Heliomicrobium gestii: one gene and its partner. The protein of the gene in region 1 binds, or shares a complex with, the protein of each later gene. Links are inferred from orthologs where the notes say so. Each region holds a gene or a part of one and is shown on either strand. Other genes may lie near its edges.

Evidence for each region.
Region 2: the proteins of dnaB (region 1) and dnaG are in contact, whole or in part, in a crystal structure (PDB 2R6A), measured with the Geobacillus stearothermophilus proteins. The link is inferred for Heliomicrobium gestii from one-to-one orthologs. Residues at the interface, in WP_033016901.1 of Geobacillus stearothermophilus: Ser13, Glu15, Ala16, Gln18, Glu91, Leu92, Asp94, Ala95, Val96, Pro97, Thr98, Ala99, Ala100, Asn101, Tyr104, Tyr105, Ile108; in WP_049624496.1 of Geobacillus stearothermophilus: Lys456, Leu457, Leu458, Pro459, Ala460, Asn463, Ala464, Leu467, Leu535, Leu536, Ile537, Ala538, Gln544, Glu545, Asp548, Tyr549, His552.

The regions. Positions count from the first base shown.
Region 1 is NZ_WXEX01000013.1:104,252-110,441, reverse strand. What follows is about bases 82-3,047. They hold dnaB (replicative DNA helicase), read right to left. Parts: upstream 2,251-3,047; coding sequence 913-2,250; downstream 82-912. Other genes in these bases: lonC (Lon family ATP-dependent protease), read right to left, coding at 2,409-3,047; GTO89_RS14275 (beta-class carbonic anhydrase), read left to right, coding at 220-798. In the rest of the region: more of lonC, read right to left, coding at 3,048-4,388; rplI (50S ribosomal protein L9), read right to left, coding at 4,496-4,942; GTO89_RS14255 (DHH family phosphoesterase), read right to left, coding at 5,053-6,190. UniProt on the Escherichia coli protein: The main replicative DNA helicase, it participates in initiation and elongation during chromosome replication. Travels ahead of the DNA replisome, separating dsDNA into templates for DNA synthesis.
Region 2 is NZ_WXEX01000001.1:393,839-398,388, reverse strand. Bases 1-2,938 are described here. They hold dnaG (DNA primase), read right to left. Parts: upstream 2,486-2,938; coding sequence 515-2,485; downstream 1-514. Other genes in these bases: GTO89_RS01860 (deoxyguanosinetriphosphate triphosphohydrolase), read right to left, coding at 2,693-2,938; rpoD (RNA polymerase sigma factor RpoD), read right to left, coding at 1-518. In the rest of the region: more of GTO89_RS01860, read right to left, coding at 2,939-3,700; GTO89_RS01855 (flavodoxin family protein), read right to left, coding at 3,783-4,376; spoIVA (stage IV sporulation protein A), read right to left, coding at 4,495-4,550. UniProt on the Escherichia coli protein: RNA polymerase that catalyzes the synthesis of short RNA molecules used as primers for DNA polymerase during DNA replication.

The DNA.
Region 1 (6,190 bases):
GCGAGGCCACAGTTTCCGTCAAAATCCCCTTGCGGGCGCAAGGGGCTAGCCCTATCTATGTTACCAAATATCGCCGCCACAAGTCAAGGATAGCCAGCGGGGCGACGGCGACCTGCAGACTCCCGACCGGGACCAGCAGGATTCTCTCACGGAAAGGCGAATACCTATTACGATCTTTCGTACAGGAAGAAATCGGAAATAGGGTAAAGGAGATGCACGATGAGCCGACTGGAACAGATTCTCGCCGCCAACCGTGAATTCATGCGGCGCTTACCCGAGGAGTTTGTCCATTCCGACTGCGCTCCTGTGACGAAGACGCCGAGCCGGGGCTTGGCCATCTTCACATGCATGGATACGCGGCTCGTGGACTTTCTTGAGCCTGCCATGGGCATCCGTCGCGGTGAGGCGAAAATGATTAAAAACGCCGGCAACTCGGTGACCGGCCCTTTTGAAGCGACGATCCGCAGCCTCGTGGTTGCCATCTTTGAACTGGGTGTGGAAGAGGTCATGGTCATCGGCCATAAGGACTGCGGGATCGCGAACACGTCCGCCGAAGGGTTAAAGTCCAAGATGCTGGCTCGCGGCATCTCGCCCGATGCCCTCTATATGGTCGATCAGGAACTCACCTCCTGGATCGATCGGTTCCACCACCCCTGCGAAAACGTGCGCGAGGTTGTCGCCCGCATCCGCACCAACCCCTTGATCCCCAAAGATGTCCCCATCCATGGCCTCATGTTTGATCCCCAGTCGGGAGAGATTGAGATCCTAGTCGACGGCTATGAGGGGGTCGCAAAATAAGATCAGAAAAGGGCCAACCGCTGCGGTTGGCCTTTTTTGATGCTCGCGCTCACCCGGGATCCCGACGATTTTCCAGCATCCTTGCAAGCAATTGTTCGTACGAAATTCCGGTAATCACCGGTAATCGCGGTTGACGAACTTGGTGAACTCCTTCAGGAAGCCCAGTTCCACCGAACCGACGGGGCCGTTCCGGTGCTTGGCGATGATGATCTCGGCGATGCCCTTCTTCTCCGTATCGGGGATGTAATACTCCTCGCGGTAGATGAACATGACCATATCGGCGTCCTGCTCGAGGGCGCCCGATTCGCGCAGGTGGCTCAGGTTCGGCTTCTTGTCTGTCGTCTGTTCCACCGAACGGGAGAGCTGCGAGAGGGCCACGACAGGCACGTTCAGTTCGCGGGCCAGGGCTTTCAAGGAGCGGGAGATCTCGGAGATCTCCTGCTGCCGGTTTTCCGAACGCCGGCCGCCGCCGCCGCCCTGCATCAACTGCAGGTAGTCGATGACGATGAGGCCGAGATTTTTCTCCGTTTTAAGGCGCCGGCACTTGGCCCGCATCTCCATGACGGTGATGCCGGCCGTGTCGTCGATGTAGATGGGCGCGTCCGACAAGGGGGGAATGGCGTTGGTCAACGTGTCCCAGTCCTGTTCGGTCAAGGCGCCGGTGCGCAGCCGCTGCTGGTCCAGAAGCGCCTCCGACGCGAGCATCCGCTGGACCAACTGTTCCCGCGACATTTCGAGGCTGAAGAGGGCCACAGGCACCTTGTCCCGGACGGCGGCGTTTTGGGCGATGTTCAGGCAGAAGGCCGTCTTCCCCATGGCCGGCCGGGCGGCGACGATGATCAGGTCTGACGGCTGGAGACCGGAGGTCATCCGGTCCAACTCCCGGAAGTGGGTGGCCACGCCGGTCACGTCGCCCTTGCGGTTGTAGAGGTGCTCGATGTGGTCCAGGGTGGCCACCAGGACATCCCGCAGGGGGACCATGCCGTCGCGGGCTTGGCGCTGGGCGATATCCAGGAAGGCCTGCTCCGCCTCGTCGAGCAGTTGATCCACTTCTTCGGCGCCGTCATAGCCCTTCTGGGTGATGCGGGTGGAGGCGCGGATGATCTGGCGAAGCAGGGACTTTTCAGCGACGATCTTGGCGTAATGCTCCACGTTGGCCGCTGTCGGCACCACGTTCCCCAGTTCGATCAGGTAGGGGATGCTGCCGACCCGCTCCAGGTTCCCCGTCTGCCGGAGTTCCTCCGTCAGTGTGACCAGGTCGACGGCCTCGCCCCTTTGGGAGAGGGTTTGCAAGGTGCGAAAGACGGTTTGGTGGGCTTCTTTGTAGAAGTCCTCCGGCTTCAGCAGTTCTGTCGCCTTGTAGACGGCCTCGGCGTCTAAGAGCATGGCGCCCAGCACCGACTGTTCGGCTTCGATATTTTGGGGAGGCAGGCGGTCAAATAGGCTGCTCATGGCGTTTGTATGTACTCCCTCCGCGCATCAAAAAGCGGGCAAACCCGGGACGTTTCGGCCCGGGTTTTTGCTATGGTGTCGACGCTTTCTATTGTCCTATGGCCGCCGGATGGATGTCAATATGACCCTTCGCGCCGCCTGGTCGATGGCATCCCTTTTTACGATGCTTGTCCCGTCGAGACGACGGCGGGACCCGCCTGGATCAGGGCCAAGGCCTCGTCGACGGTTTCCACGGCGATGACCTCGATGCCGGTCAGGCCGGAGGGGACATCCTTTTCGTTTTCTTTGGGGATGAGGACACGGCGGATGCCGGCCTGGCGAGCGCCGTAGATCTTTTCAAAAATCCCGCCGACGGCTTTGACGCCGCCGCGCAGGGAGATCTCGCCGGTGACGGCCACGTCCTGCCAGAGGGGAAGCTCCTGGATGGCCGAGTAGACGGAGAGGAAGATGGCCAAACCGGCCGATGGGCCGTCGATGTTCCCGCCGCCGACGACGTTGACATGGAGGTCAAAATCGGCCAATTCCTTCCCGGCGAGGCGACGAAAGACGGAGGCCGCATTGAAGACGGAGTCTTTGGCCATGCTGCCGGCCGTGTCGTTGAAGCGGATATGGCCTTTGCCCTCGCCGTTGGCGGGGAAGGCGACCGCTTCGATCTCCAGCACGGAACCGACGAAGCCGGCGACACCAAGGCCGAAGATGCGACCCGCTTCCGCCTTGTGTTCGCCCTTGCGGGTCACATAGGGGCTGAGGCGGGCCGTGCGCAGCACTTCGAGGACATCGTCACAGGTGACGCCTATCAACGGCGTCTTTTCCTCATCACCGTTCTCTCCTCCCGCTTCGGCCTCTTCGCGACGGAAGAGGGCGAGACCATAGGCGTCGGCCAGGAGATTGACCGCCTTGCGGCCTTCGATGGTGTATTCGGCGATCAGTTCGGCCACACCGGTTTCGAGGCGAACCTCCAGGCGCTGGCCTGCATTTTCGATGATGTCTTTGATGTCGGACGGGGTGAGGGGCTCAAAGAAGATCTCGGCGCAGCGGGAGCGCAACGCCGGGTTCAACTCCCCCGGGCCGCGGGTGGTGGCCCCGACGAGGATGAAGTCGGCCGGCGCGCCCTCATCAAAGATCTTTTTGATCCACTGGGGCACGTTCGGGTCAAGGGGATCGTAATAGGCCGAGTCGAAGCTGACGCGCTTGTCTTCCAGGACCTTGAGCAGCTTGTTGAGCAGCATGGGGTCCATCTCGCCGATCTCATCGATGAAGAGGACGCCGCTGTGGGCGTCGCTGACGAGGCCCAATTTGGGTTCGGGGATGCCCGTGTCGGCCAGATCGCGCCGGGCGCCCTGGTAGATGGGGTCATGGACAGAGCCCAGGAGCGGGTTGGTCACCTCCCGGGGGTCCCAGCGCAGGGTGGTGCCATCCACCTCGATGAAGGGCGCCTCCTCCGGGAAGGGGGTGACGCTCCGTCCCTTGGCGGCCTGGAAGGCCAACCGGGCCGCTGTCGTCTTGCCGACGCCGGGCGGTCCGTAGCAGAGGATGTGCTGGGGATAGGGGGAGGCCAGCTTGGAGAGGATGGCCTGGACGGCCCGCTCCTGCCCCACCACCTCGTTCAACTGCTGCGGCCGCAACATCTCCATGGCCGAACGGGCCAGGGTGACGTTGTTCATCTTCTCCAATTGGGCCAGGCGCTTGAGGGTCTGGGCGTTCTCGGGGCCGCCCGTCTCCTTCAGCACCTGCATCTTGATCTCGCGCATGTACTCCTCGTGGCGCTCCTGCATCTTGTCGGCCACGAGCTTTTCCAGTTTGTCCTCGACGGAGCGCCGGGCGATGATGCCGGCGATCTCGTCTTCGATCTCGTTGAGGATCTGGGGGATCTCCTTGGCTGTCGGCGGTTTCTGCGGCGCCGGTCCGTGCAGGACCAGGCGCTGCAAGGCCCAGACGCGCTCCTCCAGTTGGTTGGAACGCATCAGCGGCAGGATCTCCAGCTTGCTCGCCCGCAACACCAGTTTATCGGCGCCATAGATGTCGGAGAGGGTGCCGAAGAGCGCGTCGACCTGATGGGCCAGCAAATCCTCATCGGAACGGCGGCTGATCAGTTGGCTCAACCTCGTCCGGTTCAAGGTCTCCATAATTTTTTTCATGAATGCTGTCGTTGCTCCTTCCTGCGGAAAAAAACCTCCCCATTGGTCAACCCCGCAACAGCAAGGTGACGGTGGCGCAGGGAAAATGGGATGAGCCCACAGGATAGTTATTCGCTGACGACGTCGACTTTGAGTTCCACCGACACGGCAGGGTGAATTTTAACGGTGATGGGGTAAACCCCCAGCGTCTTGATGGGCTGTTTCAGTTCATACTTGCGCTTGTCCACTTTGAGGCCGAACTGCTTTTCCACCGTCTCGGCGATCTCCTTGTTGGTGACAGCGCCGAACAGGCGGCCGCCCTCGCCGGCTTTGGTGCCGACCTTGACGGTGATGCCCGCCAGTTTGGCGCCCAGTTCCTTGGCGTCGATCAGTTCCTGCTCTTTTTTCTTCGCCTCGATCGCTTTCAGCCGCTCCAGGTTCTTCAGGTTCGCCGGCGTCGCTTCAATGGCCAGCCCGCGCGGCAGAACGAAGTTGCGTCCATATCCCTCGGCCACATCGACGATGTCGCCTTTTTTTCCTAAGTTTTTTACATCTTGCTGCAAGATGACTTTCATGTTCGTTCCTCCTCAAAAATGTCCTCTATCCAATGTATCGCATCTGTCGACACATATCTATAGGTGTCGGCCAGATGTCTGCTTTTTCGCCTATCTCGTTGGCGTCAGCCTTAGCGCTTGCCCTCCCGCTTAACAGCGGTGTCAGCGCCCTCGGCCGGGTGGTCGCGCTCAGCCAGCGCTTTTTGCTCTTTTTGCTGATCCAGGTAGGCGCCGATGGCGGCGAGGAGTTTTTCCTTCGCCTCGGCCAGGGTGAGTCCGGCCAGTTGGGCGCCGGCGATGGTCAGGTGACCGCCGCCGCCGAGCCGCTCCAAGATGGCGTGCACATTGACTTCGCCCTGGGAGCGGGCCGACACGGCCGTCCCCTTCGGGAAGGGCCGCAGGACGAATGAGGCCTGGATCCCCTCCACCTCGAGCAGTTCGTCGGCGGCCTGGGCCGAGATGACGGTGGCGCACGGCGTCGCTTCCGCTTGAACGCCGATGGCGATGTGGCCGAAGTGGACTTCCGCCCCGCCGATGATGGCCGCCCGGCGGACGACCGTCTCCATGGGATCGCGCAGGATCGTCTGGACAAGCTGCGGGTCGGCGCCGGAGCGCCGCAGGTACGAGGCGGCCTCATAGGTCCTCGCCCCGGTCATGAAAACGAAATGCTTCGTGTCGACGGTGATGCCGGCCAAGAGCGCCGAAGCGGCGATTTTGCCCAATTCCAGGTCTTCTTTGAGGTATTGGAGGATTTCCGCCACCAGTTCACAGGTCGACGAGGCATAGGCCTCCAGGTAGACGAGGCTGGTTTTTTCGATAAACTCCTCGCCGCGGCGGTGATGATCGATGATGACCACGTGGCCGGCGCGGTCCAAGAGGCTGCGATCGGGAAGCAGCGAGGGCTTGTGGGTGTCCACCACGACCAGCAGCGTCCCGGCATTGACAAAGTCCGGCGCCTCTTCCAGGGACACCAGCGTTTTGTCCAACTCGGCGCTGGCCTGCACATAGGGCATCAGCCGGTCCAGTGCGCCGCCGCGGGTGTCGAGAACGACGGAGACGGGCTTGTCGAGGGCGGCGACGGCGCGGGAGAGACCGATCGCAGCGCCGGCGGCGTCGAGGTCGGCCTGTTCATGGCCCAGGATGACCACGTTATCGGCCCCCAGGATCAAGGCCCGCAGCGACTTGGCCACGACGCGGGCGCGCACGCGGGTGCGCTTTTCCACGGCCTCCGTGTTGCCGCCGTAGAAGTAGACCCGCTCGGCCGACTTG
Region 2 (4,550 bases), on another replicon or contig:
TTGATCAAGCCCAGGTTGCCTTCCTGGATCAGATCCAGGAACAGCATGCCCCGGCCCACATACCGCTTGGCGATGGATACGACCAGCCGCAGGTTGGCTTCGGCGAGGCGCCGCTTGGCCGCCTCATCGCCTTCCTCCATCCGCTTGGCCAGATCGATCTCCTCTTCCGCTGAGAGCAGAGGCACCCGCCCGATCTCCTTGAGGTACATCCGAACGGGATCATCGATGCCCACGCCTTCCGGCACGGACAGATCGACTTCAATCTCTTCCTCTTCCCGGATGATTGGTTCTTCGGCTTTATCCAAGGATTCCGACTCGGTGTTCTCCGGCACCACATCGATTCCCATGTTGCCCAATTGCTCGTAGATATCATCGACTTGGTCTGCCGTCATCTCGACACCTTGCAGCGCGTCCATGATCTCCTGGTAGGTGAGGACCCCTTTTTTCTTCCCTTTGGCAATCAGGTCTTTTACTTTTTGTACTTGTTCTACCTGTTCTTCTTTCTGCTCTTCCTTCATCCGTGGTTCCCCCCCTTGTACCAGGGCCGTTGATCCAATCGACCGCCAAAAGGCATGGCGCCCTGTCGGCGCGCCGCCCGGCTGCGGGCTTGCTGTAATCGCGACAGGCGTGGCAGCAATCGCTGCATCGCCTCCATGTCACCGCTCCGGGAAAAGGCGTCCACCTGGCTCTCCAGGCTGGCGATTTCTTCTGTCAACCATCCGTAACGCAATGTGTTGATGCAATCTTCTATCACCGGTTCTTGGCAGAGGATCTCCTCCACCAACAGCGCGCTCAGGTATCCCTTGGCGCTGTCGGAGGTCAGCCGTTCCGCCACCCGCCCCGTCAGGGAGCCTCCGCCGCCTGCCTGGCACTCGGCCGTCAAGGCGGCAAGGATTTCACCCAGAGGACCTGTGGCGCGGGGGATTTCCTCGCCCAACCGTTCAAAGACCCAGCGGACCCGTTCCGGGTCCCCGATCATCCAGTAAAGGAGATATCGCCAGGCCTGTTCTTGTCGGTTTAGGCTATGTTGTCGTTGCTCTGTCCCGCCTGCTCCCGTCGTCCCGGCTGAATCAACAGCGCCGGTCTCCGTCGGCCCAGCTGGCGCCTCAGCGCCTCCGGCGATTCGGACAGGGGCAGAAGCAGAAATAGTATGTCTAATATTTTCCTTTCTCATCCCCGGCGCGCGGGCATTCCGGGCGTGTCCCCGGATTTCTTCCATCACCGCCGCCTCGGAGATCCGCAGTTCCCGGGCGAGCCACTGGATGTTGGCCTCCTGCTCCACCGCGCTGGGTATCATCAGCAACAGGGAGGCCAGTTCGCGGACGACGGTCACCTTGCCGGCAGCCGTCGACAGGTCCTGTCCGGCGGCGATGCGGGAAAAGCAAAAGGTGAAAAAGGGCGGCGCCTGTTCGGCCGCCAGCCAGAAGCTGTCCGCTCCGTGGCGTTGCAGGTACTCGTCGGGATCCTTGCCTTCCGGCAGGGTCAGCACGTGGATCCGCGCGCCCAGACCGGTCAGGATCTCGCCGGCCTTCACCGCCGCCTCGACGCCGGCCCGGTCGCTGTCATAACAGATCAGCACCTGGGGCGCGTAGCGGAGGAGCAGGCGGCCCTGCTCGGGCGTCATGGCCGTGCCGAGGCTGGCAACGGCCTGGCGGATGCCATGCTGGTGAGAGGCGATGACATCCATGTAACCCTCGACGAGCACGGCCACCCCTTTTTCCCGGATGGCGGGACCGGCCTTGTTCAGGCCGTAGAGGTGCTGCCCCTTTTTGTAGAGGGGCGTTTCCGGCGAGTTGAGGTACTTGGGGACCTCGTCATCTAAGACGCGGCCGCCGAAGGCGACGGGACGCCCTTGGGCGTCGAATATGGGAAAGATGATCCGGTTGCGAAAACGGTCATAGTGGCCTTCTCCGCCCTGGCGGGGCACGATCAAACCGAACCGTTCCAGCTCTTCCGGAAGGTATCCTTCTTGCTGTAATCGGGTGGCAAGAAACTCCCAGCCAGGCGGCGCATAGCCCAAGGCGAAATCGACGGCGACGCTGTCACTCACACCGCGCCGGCTCAGGTACTCACGGGCCGTCCGCGCCCTCCCGTCGTCACGCAAGCATTGGAAGTACAGTTCCGCCGCTCGCTTGTGCAGCGCCCTCCCCCGTTCAACGGCGGTGCGCTGGGCCTGCTGGGTGGGCGTCAGTTTCTGTTCCGGGAGGGTGACGCCGGCCTTGTCGGCCAGCTTTTTGAGGGCTTCCGGAAAGGCCAGGTTCTCGCGAAGCATGACAAAGGTAAAGACATCGCCACCCGTACCGCAACCGAAGCAATGAAAGTATTGCTTATCCCGCGATACGGTAAAAGACGGTGTCTTTTCGGAGTGAAAGGGGCAGAGCCCGACATACCGTCCACCCTGCCGTTTCAGCGCCACATAATCCGCCACTATTTCGACAATATCCAAACGATGGCGAATCTCATCGACGATTTGGGGATCTCGCAAAAACCATCACCCCATCATGCATTCGCCGTCTGGCGCTTAATTCCTTCTTCTCCTGCTTTGCGGCATTCTCCTGCTTTTGCGGCAGCCTGAAATCCTTTCTTGTTATTCGCGGCGGAGTTGACATTTCCTCCAGAAATCCGACACTTTTTTGCCCTTTCTGGATGTCTTCGCTCTGATCCTCTATATTATACCTACCCTCGGGGGGTTCTAATCCCAACGGCTGAGCCAAGGCAAGGGCAGAAACAGCCGTTCGTAGACCTTGACGGCGAAGCGATCCGTCATCCCGGAGATGTAATCGGTGACGGTGCGCTCCAGCCCTTGCGTCTCGATCATCTCCTGAAACTCCTGCGGCATGGCGCGCGGGTTGTATTTGAAGTAGCGGAACAGAGAAAAGATCAATTCCTTGGCCTTGCTCTCTTCCCCTTTGGCCTGCGAACCGATGTACACCTGGTTGAACATGAAGCGCCGCAACTTCAGCGTCGCCTCCTCCACCTCGGGGCTGAGCCGGATCTCCGGCTGTTCCCACGACGCCTGCACCATGTCCATGACCATCCGGTTAATGCGGCTGCGATGATTGGCGCCAAGGACCTGGAGGCAGTCCTGGGGAAGCTCGCCCTCCCCGATGATGCCGCCCCGGATGGCGTCGTCGATGTCATGGTTGATGTAGGCGAAGCGGTCGGCCCAGCGGACGATCTGCCCCTCCAAGGTGGTCGGCTTGCCGCTGCTGGAGTGGTTGACGATGCCGTCGCGGACCTCCCAGGTCAGGTTCAGCCCGCTCCCCTGTTCCAACAGTTCCACAACGCGCAGGCTCTGCCGGGCATGGGAGAACCCTTCTGTCAGTGTCTTGTCAAGGGCGTCTTCCCCGGCATGGCCGAAGGGGGTGTGCCCCAGGTCATGGCCGAGGGCGATCGCCTCTGTCAGATCCTCATTGAGCGCCAGCGCGCGGGCGATCGTCCGGGCGATCTGGGCAACCTCCAGCGTATGGGTGAGACGGGTGCGGAAGTGATCGCCCTCGGGGGAGATAAAGACCTGGGTCTTGTGCTTCAGCCGCCGGAAGGCCTTCGAGTGGATGATCCGATCACGGTCGCGCTGGAAGGCCGTTCGCATGGCGCATTCCTCTTCCGGTTTCATGCGACCCCTGCTGTGGGCGCTCTTGGCCGCATAGGGAGACAAGAGGCTTTCCTCCCGCCGCTCCAATTCTTCCCGAAGAATCATGGTCACACCTCGCTCAACCAGGGGTCTCTCGCCCCAGACTCCGTTGACTGACGATGGTCAGGAGGGCGTCGCTCCTCGGCCGTTAGCCTTTCCGGGCGAGGGCGCGGGCCGCCTCGACGATCCGGCGGCCGAGGATGCCGGCGCGCTTCAAACCGTCAGCGTCGGCGGCCGCCGGTTTTTGGGCCGATGCGCCAAAATGACCGCAGTCATTCTCAAGATAACCGTCGCCGACGAGGGTCATTCCCTGCACCAGCATCATGTCGTGGATCGCCCGCACCGTCGTCTCCTGACCGCCGAAGCGTGAAGCCCCACAGGTGACGGCGCCGCCGGGGAGGCCAAACCAGGCTTTTTTCCCTCGAACCTGGCGGGTCTTGTCAAAAAAGGCTTTCAGTTGAGCGCTCACCGTGCCGAAATAGACAGGGCTGCCGATCAGGACGCCGTCAGCGCCGGCGATCGCGTCATAGGCCTCCTCCAGCGCCGTTCCCGTAAAACAGGCGCCGGAACAGGGGTTGGAGCAGGCGGTGCAGAAGGGCCAACGGGCGCTGGCCAAGGCCTCAGCCACATCGATCCGGCTCACCGCTGCGCCTGCTTTGACGATCTCCGCGGCTGCGGCATCGAGCAATGCCGCCGTATTTCCTGCCCGGTTCGGGCTGCCATTCACCAGCACGATTTTCATGGTATGTTGTTTTCCCCTTTCATGACTTCTATATAATGCAGTTAATACCACCTGGGCGTCGCGAATCCCTTCCTGATGGGACAAGGAAAAAAGCCGGGCGTCGTTCCCGGCTTTTTCTTTAGATAATGATGCAGATCAGACCGCCGTTGCCTTCGTTGACGATGCGCTGGAGCG